Regions from separate parts of the Thermodesulfitimonas autotrophica genome, predicted to be linked through region 2. Evidence: riboswitches for the same ligand, from Rfam matches in the RefSeq annotation. Region 2 holds a riboswitch; each other region holds the start of a gene.
What was found. A riboswitch is a leader RNA that binds a small molecule or an ion and turns the genes downstream of it on or off. The one in region 2 is predicted to bind cobalamin.
Positions count from the first base shown of each region.

Region 1 (4,877 bases), on a different contig from region 2:
GGGTCGTAGTAGCGGTGCCGCGCTTGCTAGTGCGGCTTCAGCAACAGTCCCGCACCGGCCTGAGAAATCCCGAAGCACCAGCACTGCCCGCACGGCAACCACCGCTGGGAGCAGCAACCTGGAATGACGACCGCCTCCTTCTCCCGGAAAGCGCCCCGGAAGAATGGTATAACATTTTCACCGGGGAGAGCTTGCGGTACGTTCCCTCGCCCCACTGCGGCTCCACCCCTGAAGGGGGACACACTCTCTACCTGGCGGATGTTTTTCGTTCTTTTCCGGTAGCCCTTTTAACGGCAGATTAAAAACTTGCGCCGCGCAAAACTCACCGCAGCAGGTTCTTCACGAGCATCAGCTCGTCCCAAAGGCCCCTGGTAATAAGGAAGCGTTCCCGCACCGTCTCGCGGGCGCGCCGCCCCATAACCTGCGCCTGCACCGGGTGTTCAAGCAGATAGAGGATGCGCGCCGCCATCTCGCGGATACCCGCTTCGCCCGGAGCGACGAGGAAACCGTTGTAGCCGTCGGCGATCTGGGCGGGGATACCGCCAACATTAGTGGCCACAACCGGTTTCTCTTTCCACATCCCCTCCGTAACCGTAAGGCCAAAGCCTTCCTTTGTCGAAGGTTGCAGAATCACCGTAGCGGCCCGCTGGAGCGCATTGATCTCCCGGTGGCTATCCGGGGGCAGGTTGAGCAAGCAAACATCCGGCACCTTTTTAACCTCTTCCGCCAGCGCCGCGAAAATCCGTTCGTTTTCCGGGTCGTCGCTCGCTGTCCCGCCGACGAAGAGGAGCTGACACTCCTTCTGCCGCCGGACCTCTTTAAAGGCCTCCAAAGCGTACCAGTGCCCCTTGAAAAGATCAAACCGCGAAACGAGCAAGATGAGCGGCTTTTGAGTAGGATCGGCGAGGCCGTACTTATCCAAAACCTGCCGGATTTCTGTCTCACTCAGCTCCCGGTTTTTCTCGGAAAGGGGATCGATGTACGGCAGGATGATGAAGGACTGAACCTGCCAATTGGGGATGTAAGACATCGCGGAGAAAATTGCCGCGTCGTAAAGCTCCACCAGGGGCTTTAGAAAATCAACCATCAAACAACCCTCTTTGTCAATCTGGATGTGGCACCGCCAGAGCCATTTCTGCCGCCGCCGCACCTCCGGAGGCACAAAAGCGATCAGCCCCGCCGGCTGGGGATCATGAATCAGAACTACATCTGCCCGCTCGTCAAGCAACCGGTAATTGGCCCGGTTAGTCTCCCAGTACGCCTTAACCCCCAGGATATCGATCGTTCCCGGCCGGCCCTGCAAGAAATTATGCAATTGCTTGGTAAAATTGAAAAACGCCAGGTCACCGGTGATAACTTCCCAGCTCACGTCAAGACCCAGCGCGCGCTCCAGCGGGATGAGGGAACGGAGCATCTCCGCCACCCCACCGCCGAGCCGCGTGGAGTTGACCTGCTGGAAGCGCACCCCGCGCAGCTCCTCCCCGAGCCGCAGCAGGTCCGCAATTATTTCCTCCCCGGCAAAGGCCGCATAGGCCTCAAGAGTCTCTGTTGTTGCCGAAAGAAAATCGCTTGCTTCTTTCTCCACCGGGAGTTCCTTAGGAAGGGCCATAATTTCGGTTTGTCCACCTCTTAATAAAGCAAATTCTCCTGGGGATAACCGGCCGGAATTCCCCACCTACATTAATATAATCGAGTGTTACTCTCTTTTCTACAGGAAAATTCTCTATCCCAGCCCGGCCAGCGCCCACAGATTTCAGCGATGGACAGCCCCCAAACGGTATGGTAATATTATGGCCAAAAAAGGCAACCGCCGGAACGGGTCCTTTACCGGACGGTAAAGGTTAAAAGGGAAGCCGGTGCAAATCCGGCGCGGTCCCGCCACTGTGAGGGGGAGCCGCCGCACAAAAGGCCACTGGGCTTGAACCCGGGAAGGCGTGCGGCGGCGGTGAGCCCGAGCCAGGAGACCTGCCCGTTTCGCCAGACCAACCCAACCTACGCGGATAGGGAGGTGGTTTCTTTGTCTCCGGCAGCATCCTGCCTTAGCCCCAATGTTCCTTTCGGGTGATGCACTCTATTTCCTTTAAACTCTCGCAGTTAAAGGTGGTATGGAACGTGAGAAACGGCCCGTGGAAGGGGTATTGCGCTGCCTTTTTGGCGGTTACCTGTCTTTTTACGCTCCTGATCGGGTTAGCGCCCGGGGCAAACGGCGCCGAAGCACTCCCTTCGCTCCCCACCGCCCAGGCGGTGCGCTTTCTCGCCAACGAGTACCGGCAAAACGGCTTCCGGAATGCCGACGCCGGCGTAGGGGCCTACGCTTTTTACATTTTGAAGCAAGCCGGCGTGGACGTGAGCGGCTGGCGGCATAACGGCGTGACACTCACGGCAGCGGTGCTGAACGGCATCGAGCAGGATCTGGCGCGGGCGCAGGCGGCACGGGCGAAGACCCTCGCCCAGGACCTGGCAGCGGCCTGGGCGCTGGGGCGGGAAGACTTGGTGGACCGGCTCCTGCAGGCGATCAAAGAGAGGCAGACCGGCCAGGGCTTCGGGGAGAGCGGCCCGCTGAGCATTTATAGCAACATGCCCGCTTGCGAGATCCTGGCGCGGACCGGGCTGATCGCCCAAGTGGATGCCGGGGCGGCAAAACGCTACATTTTAGAAAGCCAGTACCGTGAACCGGACGCGCCGCCCTGCGGAAGCTGGGGTTCCGCTGACGGTGCAGGGTTCTACGCCGACTTTATGGCGACGGCGGAAGCGGTGCGGGCGCTCCACTATTTGGACTCCGGCAAGAACGACGCCACGGTACAGGCAGCGATTTACCACGGCATAGAATGGCTGCGGCGGCAGCAAAAGCCCGACGGGAGCTTCGTCGCCGGGATGGACGACCCGGTGATCGACACCTGCGAAGCGATCGTGACGCTCAAGACGCTCGGTATTGATCCCGCGAGCTGGCGGAGCAGCGCCGGGAAGAGCCCGGTTGATTACCTGACGGAAAAGGCGCTGAACCCCGACGGCAGCCTGGGCACCTCAGGTAACGCGATGGACGCCACCTGGGTACTCTGGGCCTCGCTGGCGCTGCAAAGCGCGGCCGCGCCGCCGGCCGGGACGCAGGGCGGCACCCAAACGCCGGGCCCTCAATCCTTTAACGATTTGCGGGGCCACTGGGCCGCGGCGGCCATCGGCCGCCTGGCCGCCGCAGGCATCGTTGCGGGCTACCCCGACGGAACCTTCCGGCCGGCGGCACCGGTGACCCGCTGCCAGGTAGCCGCCATGCTGGTGCGCTTGTGGCAACCGGCACCGGCTACGGTTGCCGATTTAGAGCGCCTGCGGACTAAATTCCGGGGCGCCGCCCAGATCCCCGCCTGGGCGCAGGAAGCGGTAGCGGTGGTCTTGCGGGAAGGACTAATGGCGGGTTACCCCTGCTCCGGCAGTTTCTGCTTCGCCGGAGCAAGACCGGTAAGCCGCGGGGAGATGGCCGTCTTAGCGGCACGGCTGTGCGCGAAGAAAGGCGGCGCGCTCAACCCGCAGCCGCTCACCTTCACCGATGCGGCGGCGATCCCGGCCTGGGCGCGGGAGGCGGTCGGGGCGGCCTGCGGCGCGGGTCTGATTTCCGGCTACCCCGACGGGAGCTTCCGGTTCACTAAGTCCGTTACCAGGGCGGAGGCAGCCGTTCTTTTAAGCCGCCTAGCGGCATTATTAGGAGATAAAACGTGAAATTTGGAGGGATAGCGATGCCTATAAAGCGAAAAGCGGGGCGGAAGCTCTGCCTTTTGTTAACCCTTTTGCTGTTGGTGAACCTGCTGCTGCCCTGCGGCGGCGTCCAGGCAAGCGCGGCGACCGCACCGGCCGACAGCGCGGTGCAGTTCCTTTACAACGACTACCAGCAAAACGGGTTCAAGAATAGCGAATACAGCGTGGGCGCCCACGCCTTTTCCGTCCTAAAGCAGGCCGGGGTGGACGTGAGCGGCTGGGTCTATAACGGAACCAGCCTGCCGGACGCGGTCTACAACGCCGTTTACAGTGACCTCCAGGCGCCCGGGAACCTCTCGGCTAAGCTTTTAGCGCAGGATCTGGCGGCCGCGCAGGCGTTAGGGCGCGCGGATTGGGCGGACCAGTTGGCCGGCGTGTTAAAAGACCGGCAGAGCGTTAACAGCGTCTACGGCTTTGATCTGGGAGAGTGGAGTATCTTCAGTAATATGCCTGCCTTCGACCTTTTAGGCCTGGCGGGCAAGATCGGGGTCGTGGACGCGGCCTACGCGGAAAGCTACATCTTAGGGACGCAGAACACCACGGCGGAAAGCGTCGTTTACGGCGCCTACAGTTGGGGCTGCACGTGGAGTGGCACTTACTACCCCGATTTTATGACCACGGCCGAAGCGGTAAGGGCGCTCCACTTCCTGGACCCCGCCGGAAGCGATTCCTCAGTCCAGACCGCGATCTCCAACGGCCTGACGTGGCTGCGCCAGCAGCAAATGGATGACGGGAGCTTCGTTGCCGGGATGGACGACCCGCTCGTCGACACCTGCGAGGCGATCCTCACGGCCAAGGCGCTCGGTGTTGATCCCGCGAGCTGGCAGAGTAGCGCCGGTAAAAGCCCGGTTGACTACTTAATGAGCAGCGCCGTCAACCCCGACGGCACCTTGGGCAGTTCGAAAAACGCGATGGACGCTACCTGGGCGCTCAGCGCACTAAACAGCCTTGGCATTAAGCCGACTGTATGGCGGTTCTTCACCGACCCTAACAGCCTCACGCTCAATCAAAACGAAACGAAAGACCTCAAGGCCGTCTGGCAGGACACCTACGGCCAGCACGACGTAACCGCTTACGCCGCCTGGTCGGTGCGCGATACCGCCATCGCTACCGTGGATAATAGCGTTTAC
Region 1 covers NZ_RKRE01000001.1:137,839-142,715, reverse strand. The annotation lists gene treY (malto-oligosyltrehalose synthase) at 1-302, shown strand, start outside; gene EDD75_RS00720 (glycosyltransferase) at 323-1,609, opposite strand; cobalamin riboswitch at 1,801-1,987, shown strand; gene EDD75_RS00715 (S-layer homology domain-containing protein) at 2,152-3,711, shown strand; gene EDD75_RS00710 (S-layer homology domain-containing protein) at 3,729-4,877, shown strand, end outside.
Region 1: another riboswitch for cobalamin. It lies ahead of EDD75_RS00715 (S-layer homology domain-containing protein); the one in region 2 lies ahead of cobT (nicotinate-nucleotide--dimethylbenzimidazole phosphoribosyltransferase).

Region 2 (4,877 bases):
CGCTTTTCCTGTGAACACTATAGAGACAGCAACCAGAGAGAAGTTGCGTTATTTCCAGTTGCTTTTCCCGGAGCTTTTATAGTAGAATAAAAGCAAGGGCGCGTAGCTCAGGGGGAGAGCGCGTGACTCACATTCACGAGGTCGGAGGTTCGAAACCTCCCGCGCCCACCATTTTAGGAGTAAAAGGGGCTATCTCTCCCATATAGTCCCTTTTTCTTTTCTTCCGGCCTCAGGCGGCTATCCTCCTTCGGCCCCCGGATAGCCCGGAAAAAAATCTGCAAAAGGCGCTAATTGAGGAGGAATAAACCTCATATTCATAGAATTAGTTTATCACTTTTTAAGCTTGGGGGAGGAGAAAGCAGATGGGTAGAAAGGTTACGGTTTCGGTAATCAAAGCAGACGTTGGCGGTTATGTCGGTCACTCAAGCGTTCATCCGGAGCTGTTAGAAAAAGCACGGGGCGTGCTCTCGGGCAGCCCGTTACTGATAGATTTCCACGTGACCCACGTGGGGGATGACATCAACCTTATTCTCACCCACGAACTCGGCCGCAACAACGGAGAGATCCACCAGCTCGCCTGGGATACCTTTGTTGCCTGCACGGAGGTGGCGAAAAAGCTCAAGCTCTACGGCGCCGGGCAGGACCTCCTGGCTGACGCTTTCTCGGGTAATATCAAGGGCCTAGGGCCGGGCGTGGCCGAAATGGAAGTCGAGGAGCGCGAAAGCGAGCCGATTGTTATCTTCATGGCGGACAAGACGGAGCCCGGCGCGTGGAACTATCCCCTTTACAAGATGTTCGCCGACCCGTTCAATACCATCGGCCTGGTAATCGACCCCAAAATGCACAACGGCTTTGTTTTTGAGGTGCGCGACCTTATCGAAGACAAAAAGATCATGTTCCACGCCCCCGAAGACATCTACGATATGCTGGTCTTCATCGGTGCGCCCGGCCGCTACGCGATCAAACGGATTTTCCACAAGGATACCGGGCAGATCGCGGCCGTTTCCAGCACGCAGCGGCTCAACCTTATGGCGGGGCGCTACGTGGGTAAGGATGACCCGGTCTGTATCGTCCGGTGCCAGAGCGGCTACCCGGCGCTAGGCGAGGTTTTAGAGCCCTTCGCCCACCCGCACCTGGTTTCGGGCTGGATGCGGGGGTCGCACAGCGGCCCGCTGATGCCGGTAGGTCTCCGGCAAGCGACGCCCACGCGCTTTGACGGCCCGCCGCGGGTGGTGGCGCTCGGCTTCCAGTTAGCCAACGGGCGGCTCGTCGGACCGCAGGACCTCTTCGACGACCCGGCCTTCGACCGGGCGCGCAACCTCTGCAACCTGATCGCCGATTACATGCGCCACCTCGGTCCCTTCGAACCACACCGGCTCCATCTTGACGAAATGGAGTACACCACGATGCCGATGGTGATGAAGAAGCTCAAAGACCGGTTCATTGACCTCCGGATGCTTAAAGCCCAAAAGGCCAAGGCCGAACAGGAAAAGCAAAAGGCAGAAAGCTAACTCGCAGCTATCTAGAAAGCTATTATCTAGAAAAAGAGGAGCAGCGGCCCCCACAACAGGGCCGCTGCTTTTGCTTTCGGAAGGGCGGGCAACGTTACAAAAGCTTATCCCGCTCCATGTCACTCACCCCGGCCTCGCCGAAGGTCGCCATCTCTCTCAGGATCTTCGCCGCCGCCTCGACCACCGGCATCGCCAGCGCCGCCCCCGTGCCTTCGCCGAGCCGCAGGTTCATGTCAAGTAAAGGTTTGAGCCCCAGCGCCGCGAGCATATGGCGGTGCGCCCGCTCTTCAGAAAGGTGGGAGGCGATCATAAAGTCTTTCGCCCGCGGGCAGAGACCAGCCGCAACCAGCGCGGCCGCGCCGGTGATAAAACCGTCCAGCAGCACGGGAACCCGCCGGGCCGCAGCGCCGAGGATTACTCCCGCTAAGCCCGCGATTTCCAGCCCCCCGACTTTTGCCAGCACGTCAAGCGGGTCTGCCGGGTCCGGGCGGTTCACCCGCAGGGCTTCCGCCACCACTGCCCGCTTGCGGGCCAGCACCGCGTCGTTCACCATCGTTCCTCTGCCTACCGCCTCCGCCACCGGAATTCCCGCCAGCGCGCAGAGAATGGCGCTCGAGGGTGTGGTGTTGCCGATGCCCATGTCGCCCGTCGCAAGAAGGTCGGCGCCCTGCGCAATCTCTTCCTGCGCGATTTCGATGCCGGTTTCCACCGCGCGCACCGCCTCTTCCCGCGTCATCGCCGGCCCGCGCGCGATGTTTCCCGTACCGGGCCGGACCTTCCGCACCAAAACCCCCGGCCACGTAACCTCTCGCGCTACACCGATATCCACGACCACCACCTTTGCACCTACGTGGCGGCCCAGAACCCCGATGCCGCCGGTGCCGTCAAGGAAGCGCGGCAGGATCTGATAGGTGATCTCCTGCGGCGCCCCACTCACCCCCTCCGCGACGACGCCGTGGTCGCCCGCCATCACGATCACGCTCTTCGCTCTGATCTCCGGGGCGGGGCGCCCGGTAATCCCGGCGAGCTGCACCGCCAACTCCTCCAACCGCCCCAGGCTCCCCGGGGGTTTAAGCAGGCTGTCCACCCGCGCCTGCGCCTGCGCCATCGCTTCCCGGTTAAGTTCCCCGATGGCCGCGATAGTCTGGGAAAGAAGCACGCAAACCACCTCCGCTTAAAATTTAGCGCTGACGACCGCAACACGCCCACGCTTAAGCCGCGCCTGCGGCCGGGGAGAACTAAAAAACAAAAGCCCACGCTGCCGTGGACTTTGCCATCATCCAAGGCCGGACCCCGGTGCCACGCCGGAGCTGAGCGCACAGCAGGCAGGTCTCCTGGCTTCGGATCATCACCCTGAACCGCTGCCTTCCCGGCTTTTAACCAGTGGCCTCTCTTGCGGTCTGGCTCCCCGTTACAGTGGCGGGACCGCGCCGGACTTGCACCGGACTTCCCTATTCTCCCCCACCAGCACCCACCAAGTCTGCGTGCTGGGCGGGGCACCTGCTGTGGAAACTTTATTTAAGGTGATGGTTGTCACTGACCGCTTTCCGTCGTGCGGGCCCAGCCGCTCGTTCCGGCCCGACACGCAGAGCGGTCTCCCTTACTCTTTCTGCGGCACCCGGTCGAAAAAGATATTCTTCCCGGTGGCCGCGAGCGGCACCCCGAGTACAACGTCGGCGTCGATGAGCCCGAGACGCCGCGCCACCACGCCAGCGCGGTACATCACCCGGTTATCGACGTTGAAAAGCGCCGCGGTTTTCACGGCCGAACCGAGCGCAATGCCCATGTCCATCGCCCGCCAGAAGCACTGCGGCCCCCGGAACTCCGGGCCCGCGTGCGGCGCCGCATCCTCGCAGCGCGTAAAGCCGCAGGCACCGCAGTTAAGCCCCAAGGGTTTCGCCTCCTTTAGCCCGATGAGGAAAACGGCGGCGGCACGGCGGACACTCTCCCCGTCCCGGTCGAAATCCTTCTTCCCGGTCTCGCGCCCGTAGGCCACCATCGCGTCGGCCAGGCGGCCTACCGCTTCACCGGTGAGGGTATGGGTGACCAGGTAATCCTGCCCGAGCGACTTCGGCGCCGTTTTTGCCGCCAGCGTCATGAAGCCGGCCACCTGCGCCACAATCTCTTCCACGCGCTTCTCCCTCGCCATTTTTTCCAAAAGATTAGCCGGTAGCGACCCGTTTGTCAAGGGCCAGCAAGCAGGGTATAATCCACCTGCCGGCAGGAAATAAAAAGGAAGGCGCGAATTAACCTCTCATACGAAAATGCAGGGAGCGGGAAGGATGGCCGCAAAACCCCCGTCGCGGTTCCGCGTGGCGGTCTGTCAGCTCGACGTGCGTCATGATAAGCGGGAAAACCTTGCGCGGGCCAGGGAACTCGTCCACCGCGCCGCCCGGCGGGGAGCAGAACTTGTGGCTCTGCCGGAAATGTTCGTCTGCCCCTACGCCGCCGAACTCTTTCCCCGTTACGCGGAAAGCTACCCCGGCGGTGAAGCCCTACAAATGCTCAGCCAGGCGGCACGGGAGGAGCGGCTCTACCTCGTCGGCGGCAGCATCCCCGAGCGAGAGGGTGACAGGCTTTACAACGCCTCCTTTGTCTTCGATCCCGAAGGGAAGCTCATCGCCCGCCACCGCAAAGTCCACCTCTTCGACGTCGACCTTCCCGGCGGCTTTTCCTTCCGGGAATCCGCCACCTTAAGCGCCGGAAGCGGGCCAACGGTTTTTTCCACCGCCCTCGGAACCATCGGGGTGGCGATCTGCTTCGACATCCGCTTCCCCGCCTTTTTCCGGGAGATGGCCCGCCGCGGGGCAGAGGTTATTGTGATCCCCGGAGCTTTCAACATGATTACCGGCCCGGCCCACTGGGAGCTCTTACTCCGGGCCCGCGCGGTGGATAACCAGATCTATACGGTGGGGGCAGCGCCAGCCCGCAACCCGGCTGCCCCTTACGTGGCCTTCGGTCACTCGATGGTGGTGAGCCCCTGGGCAGAAGTTATCGCCCGCGCCGGGCCGGAGGAAACCATCCTCACGGCGGAAATCGACCGCGAATACCTCAAAAATATCCGGCAAAAGCTGCCGCTTGCGGCAGAAAAAAGTGCTGCGGAGGGATGTTCAGGTGACCGGAACGGAAAAGGAAACGGCGTTTGACCTGCTCATTATCGGTGCGGGCCCGGCGGGGCTTGCCGCCGGCATCTACGCCGCGCGGAGCGGACTTAAAGCGGTGATCATCGACAAAGGGGCGGCCGGGGGGCAGGTTCTCGCGATCCCGGCAGTGGAAAACTACCCGGGCTTCCCCAAAATCGCCGGCTGGGAATTAGCGGAAAAGTTAGCCGCCCATGCCCGCAACTACGTCCCCATTAAGGAAGGC
Region 2 covers NZ_RKRE01000003.1:251,061-255,937, reverse strand. The annotation lists tRNA gene EDD75_RS08730 (tRNA-Val) at 97-171, shown strand; gene fbp (fructose-1,6-bisphosphate aldolase/phosphatase) at 363-1,511, shown strand; gene cobT (nicotinate-nucleotide--dimethylbenzimidazole phosphoribosyltransferase) at 1,606-2,670, opposite strand; cobalamin riboswitch at 2,819-3,030, opposite strand; gene EDD75_RS08715 (ferredoxin domain-containing protein) at 3,112-3,609, opposite strand; gene EDD75_RS08710 (carbon-nitrogen hydrolase family protein) at 3,794-4,657, shown strand; gene trxB (thioredoxin-disulfide reductase) at 4,626-4,877, shown strand, end outside.

Region 3 (4,877 bases), 140 kb from region 2:
AGAAATTAGCGCAGGTGCGGCTGAGCAGGAGGGTGCTGCTTCACCTTCTCGAAAAGGTTGAGGCCGAGCGGAACCTTTTCCTGAAGCGGCTGGAAAAAGAAAACCGGCGCCTGCAGCGGGCGAACGCGCGTTATGCCCGGTCGCTTTTAAAGAAAAACCAGCAGATCATCGAACTCGAATCCAGGTTGCGTTCCAGCGAAAGCCAAAATTCGTAACCGCTACAAAATTTATTCACAAAGTTATACACAACCTGGGAATTATTTCTAACAAATTAAAATGCTGACAGCTGATCAGGCTTCGCCGGAGGCCTTTTCTTCTGCTGTCTCCCTGTGTTATAATTGGTCCCTGAAAGGGGACAGGGTATGCGAATTGCAGTCATCGACGGTCAGGGAGGCGGCATCGGCAAACACATCACCGAAAAACTGCGGCGGGAACTCCCGGAAGACGTGGAAATCCTGGCCCTCGGCACGAACGCCCTGGCAACGTCGGTGATGCTGAAAGCGGGGGCAAACGAGGGGGCAAGTGGCGAGAACGCCATCGTCTGGAATATGCCGCGCGTTGATTTGGTTGTCGGCCCCCTTGGTATCTTGGTGCCGAACAGTATGCTCGGCGAAGTGACGCCGCGGATAGCCGAAGCGGTGGCCTCCTGTGCGGCGCCGAAAATTCTTCTTCCTTTAATCCGCGGGCAAATTGAGCTGGTTGGTTACCGGGGCGAACCCCTACCCCATTTAATCAACGAGTTGGTTAACCGGGTGAAAGAGCTTTTCTTTCCGGGGTTTACGGCGGAGTCTGGATGAAAACGGCAGTTGTTGTGGTAGCCGCGTTTATAGTAGACCTCCTGATTGCTGATCCTTACTGGTTACCCCACCCGGTGCGCTTTTTCGGCCGGGTTATCGTTTTTTTAGAAAAAGTTATCCGCCGTTTTGCCCGGCGGCCATTTGCTTTGCGGCTTGGAGGCGTTTTTCTCGCGCTCCTGCTGCCGGTAGGGGTTTTCTGGGCTGTAAAGTTGGGACTGGCGGTTCTCGCGCGGTGGCATCAAGTTTTGGGGCTGACGGCCGAGGTGTACATAGTCGCCACGACCTTGGCACTTAAGGGGTTAGCGGCAGCGGCGGGGGCGGTGCGGCGCCCCCTTGTAGCGGGTAATCTTCCGGTAGCCCGCGAGCGGGTGGCGGCGATTGTGGGACGGGATACGGCGGCGCTGGACGTGCAGGGCGTGGTGCGGGCGGCGGTAGAGAGCGTCGCGGAAAATACGGTGGACGCGGTGGTGGCGCCGCTTTTTTACGCTTTTATCGGTGGGGCGCCACTGGCACTTGCCTACCGGGCCGTGAACACGCTCGATTCGATGGTGGGATACCGCAACGAAAGGTACCACTACCTAGGCTGGGCGGCGGCCAGGCTCGACGATCTAGCGAATTTTCTTCCGGCGCGGCTGGCCGGAGGGCTCTTCATTCTTGCCGCGGTTTTACTACGGGGAGATTGGCGGCGGGTTTGGCGGACGATCCGGCGTGACGGACAGAAGCACCCGAGCCCGAACAGCGGTATTTCTGAGGCCGCAGTGGCGGGTTTCTTAGGGGTACGCCTCGGTGGTCCGGCGACCTATCAGGGCGTCCCAAGCTTTCGCCCGTATCTTGGCGATCCGCTCGGGGAGCTCCACCCCGAGCATATTGCGGCTGCTGTGCGGCTCCTTTACGTAGTGGCAGGGATGGCGCTGCTTGTAGGGGTGAGTCTGCGCGCTTTGGTTGCCTTTGGGGTTGGTTGGTAAACAATGAGGTTTTTGGTCGGGCTGGCTTTATCCTTCCTGCTGGCGGTGCAGAACCTGACCCGCCTGCCGGTGGGTAATGTCCCCTTTGAACCCGCGGTTTTGGGCCGGGGAGCAGCATTCTTTCCGGTAGTCGGCTTCCTGCTCGGCGGTTTGTCTGTGGGCGTTTACTACCTGGCGGGGCTTATCTTCCCGCCGCTGGTGGTAGCGGCTCTTTTAGTCGCGCTGGGGCTGCTCTTGACCGGTGGGATGCACGTCGACGGTTTTATCGATACGGTTGACGGTCTAGGCGGGCGGGACGCTGCCCGGAGGCTGGCGATCATGCGGGATAGTCGGGTCGGCGCTTTTGGCGTGATGGGCGGGATTACGCTACTGTTGCTCCGCTTTTCCCTGTTGGCGTCTTTAGACGGTGCTTGGCACCTCCTTTTACTGGCGCCGGTGGTGAGCCGGTGGGGGATGGTCTGGGCGATCCTTCTTTTCCCCTACGCACGGCCGCAAGGCCAGGGGCGGATCTATAAGGATTACACTACGTGGCGGGAAACGGTGGCCGCGACGGTTTTTGCTCTCGGGATCGCCTTCCTTATTAGGGGATGGGCGGGCTTATGCCTCGCGCTGGCCGCTTTAATGCTCGTACTCTTTATGGGAGCCTTCTTCAAGCAACATCTGGGCGGGCTGACGGGCGACACTTACGGGGCGGTTAACGAGGTGTTAGAAGTGTTCGTTTTGGCGGTAGGGTTGGCCGTTCGCTGCTGAAATCTGACCATTCTCCACCTGGTTCTTGAACTCGATGCGGCTGAGGCTTTATAATAACTCCCAAACTGAATAGGGCTTGAACCGCCGGGGTGCCCTACCCGGCACGCAGACTTGCTGCGTGCTGGGCGGGGAGAATAGGGAAGCAGGTGCAAATCCTGCGCGGCCCCGCCACTGTAACCGGGAGCCACCTCTAAGATTAGCCACTGGGTTCTTATGGACTCGGGAAGGTTAGAGGTGGCGAGGAACGGAAGCCAGGAGACCTGCCCCAAGCGGTGTTCCGACGTCCTTCGCGGGAAGGGGGTCGCGAAATGGTGTTTTTATGCCGTTTTGACCCCGGTTAGGCGTGAAGCGACCGGGGTTTTTAGTTTTTATTAAGGTCGGTATAAGGTTGAACGTCTTTTTCGAGGAGGGTGATCAGGGTTGAAACGCGATCCTTATAAGTTATGGGCATGTCTGGCGCTGGTGGCCCTTGCCGTGCCGCCGCCGGCCTACGCGATGCACATTATGGAGGGTTTTTTGCCGCTGAAGTGGTGTCTCTTCTGGTACGCGTTAGCGTTCCCGTTTTTTGTGTGGGGGCTGGTGGCGATCCGGCAGCGGGTGGCGGGTGAACCGCGGCTAAAGATGTTGCTCGGGCTGGCGGGTGCCTTCACGTTTGTTCTCTCGGCGCTCAAATTGCCTTCGGTGACGGGAAGCTGCTCCCACCCGACCGGCGTGGGCCTGGGAGCGGTGCTCTTCGGGCCGGCGCCGATGACGGTTTTGGGGGCGATCGTGTTGCTCTTTCAGGCGCTTTTGCTGGCGCACGGGGGCCTGAGCACCTTAGGCGCCAACACCTTCTCGATGGCGGTGGTGGGGCCCTTCGTAGCCTACGGCGTCTACCGGCTGCTTGCTCCTTTGCGGCTTTCCTGGGCGGTTTTCGCCGCCGCCGCGCTGGGCGATCTTTTGACTTACGTGACGACTTCCCTGCAGTTGGCGCTGGCTTTCCCGCAGGATGGCATCTGGGGGCCCTTCCTGAAGTTTATGGGAATCTTTGCGGTAACCCAGGTGCCGCTGGCGGTGAGCGAGGGGCTCCTCACGGTCGTGGTCTTCAACCTGCTGGCGCGGCATGGCCGGAGTGAGCTTGCGATGCTTGGTATTTTGCCGGAGGGAGGGAAGGCGAGTGTCGCTGGGAACTAAGAATCTCGTTTTGCTGCTTTTAGTGGTGGCGCTGACCGTTTTCCCGCTTTATGTGCAGCGAGGAGCGGAGTTTGGCGGCGCGGATGACCAGGCCGAGAAGGTGGTAAGCGAGATCAAGCCGGACTACAAGCCCTGGTGCAAACCGCTTTGGGAACCGCCGAGCGGCGAGATTGAGAGCCTCCTCTTCGCGGTGCAGGCGGCGGCGGGCAGCGGCTTTGTCTTTTACTACCTCGGCTACCTGAAGGGGCGCAGGAGCAGGGAATGATGCTCGCCTTTGACTTTTGGGCCCACCATAACCGCCTGCGCGCGGTCCACCCGGCGCTGAAGCTCGCCTTTGCGGCGGTGGCGCTAGGGCTCGTACTCACGGGGGGACCGGCGGTGGCGCTTGCCACCATCCTTGCGGCGGTGGTGCTGGTTTTAGCCGCGGGCGTGCCGTTCTGCCTTTTGCTCCGCTTGTTGCTTTTACCCTTTGGCTTTTTGCTTCCTGGTGTGCTGGCGCTAGTGGTGACCGTGGGGGAGGCAGTGACGTGGGGTGTCCAGGTGGCGGCCTGGCGCGTCGGCGTTACTGACGCGGGGCTGAACCAGGCTTACGTCTTAGGGCTCCGCGCGCTGGCGGCGGTGAGTTGCCTCTATTTCCTGGCGCTCACGACCCCGCTGCCGGCGGTACTGGGGGTGCTGCGGCGGGTAGGGGTGCCGGCCCTGCCCCTCGAGATCGCCGTGCTTACCTACCGCTACCTTTTCGTGCTGGAGCGGGTTGCCCGCGGGATCTGTCTGGCCCAGGCGGCGCGGGGCGGTTACCGGTCGTGGCGGGGAAGGCTTTACTCCCTCGGCCTTCTGGCGGGCCAGCTCTTTCTGGTCACCTACCACCGCGCCCAGAATCTCTACACGGCGCTTCTGGCGCGGGGGTACCAGGATGCGCTGCTGGTGCCGCCGCGGGAGCACCAGTGCTCCGGCGCGGCGGTTGGCGGCTTCGCGGGACTTACCGCCCTGCTGGTTTTAGTCTGGCTTTGGGGGCAGTAGGATGGTCCGCGTTCTTTTTTACACGGCCGTAGAGGGAGACCTGGTGCCGCTTGCCCGCGCGGTGCGGGCGGTGCTCCAGGAAGAGCGGGGCAAGCTTACGGTTGTTGCGCGGGCGCGGCGGGACGTTTGCGGCTCTGCCGGAGAAGAGGCGCTCCTCGCGGCCGCCCGGGAA
Region 3 covers NZ_RKRE01000003.1:114,416-119,292, forward strand. The annotation lists gene EDD75_RS07965 (translation initiation factor 2) at 1-215, shown strand, start outside; gene EDD75_RS07970 (DUF3842 family protein) at 363-797, shown strand; gene cbiB (adenosylcobinamide-phosphate synthase CbiB) at 794-1,762, shown strand; gene cobS (adenosylcobinamide-GDP ribazoletransferase) at 1,766-2,512, shown strand; cobalamin riboswitch at 2,583-2,794, shown strand; gene EDD75_RS07985 (energy-coupling factor ABC transporter permease) at 2,933-3,685, shown strand; gene EDD75_RS07990 (energy-coupling factor ABC transporter substrate-binding protein) at 3,669-3,950, shown strand; gene cbiQ (cobalt ECF transporter T component CbiQ) at 3,947-4,705, shown strand; gene cobN (cobaltochelatase subunit CobN) at 4,707-4,877, shown strand, end outside.
Region 3: another riboswitch for cobalamin. It lies ahead of EDD75_RS07985 (energy-coupling factor ABC transporter permease); the one in region 2 lies ahead of cobT (nicotinate-nucleotide--dimethylbenzimidazole phosphoribosyltransferase).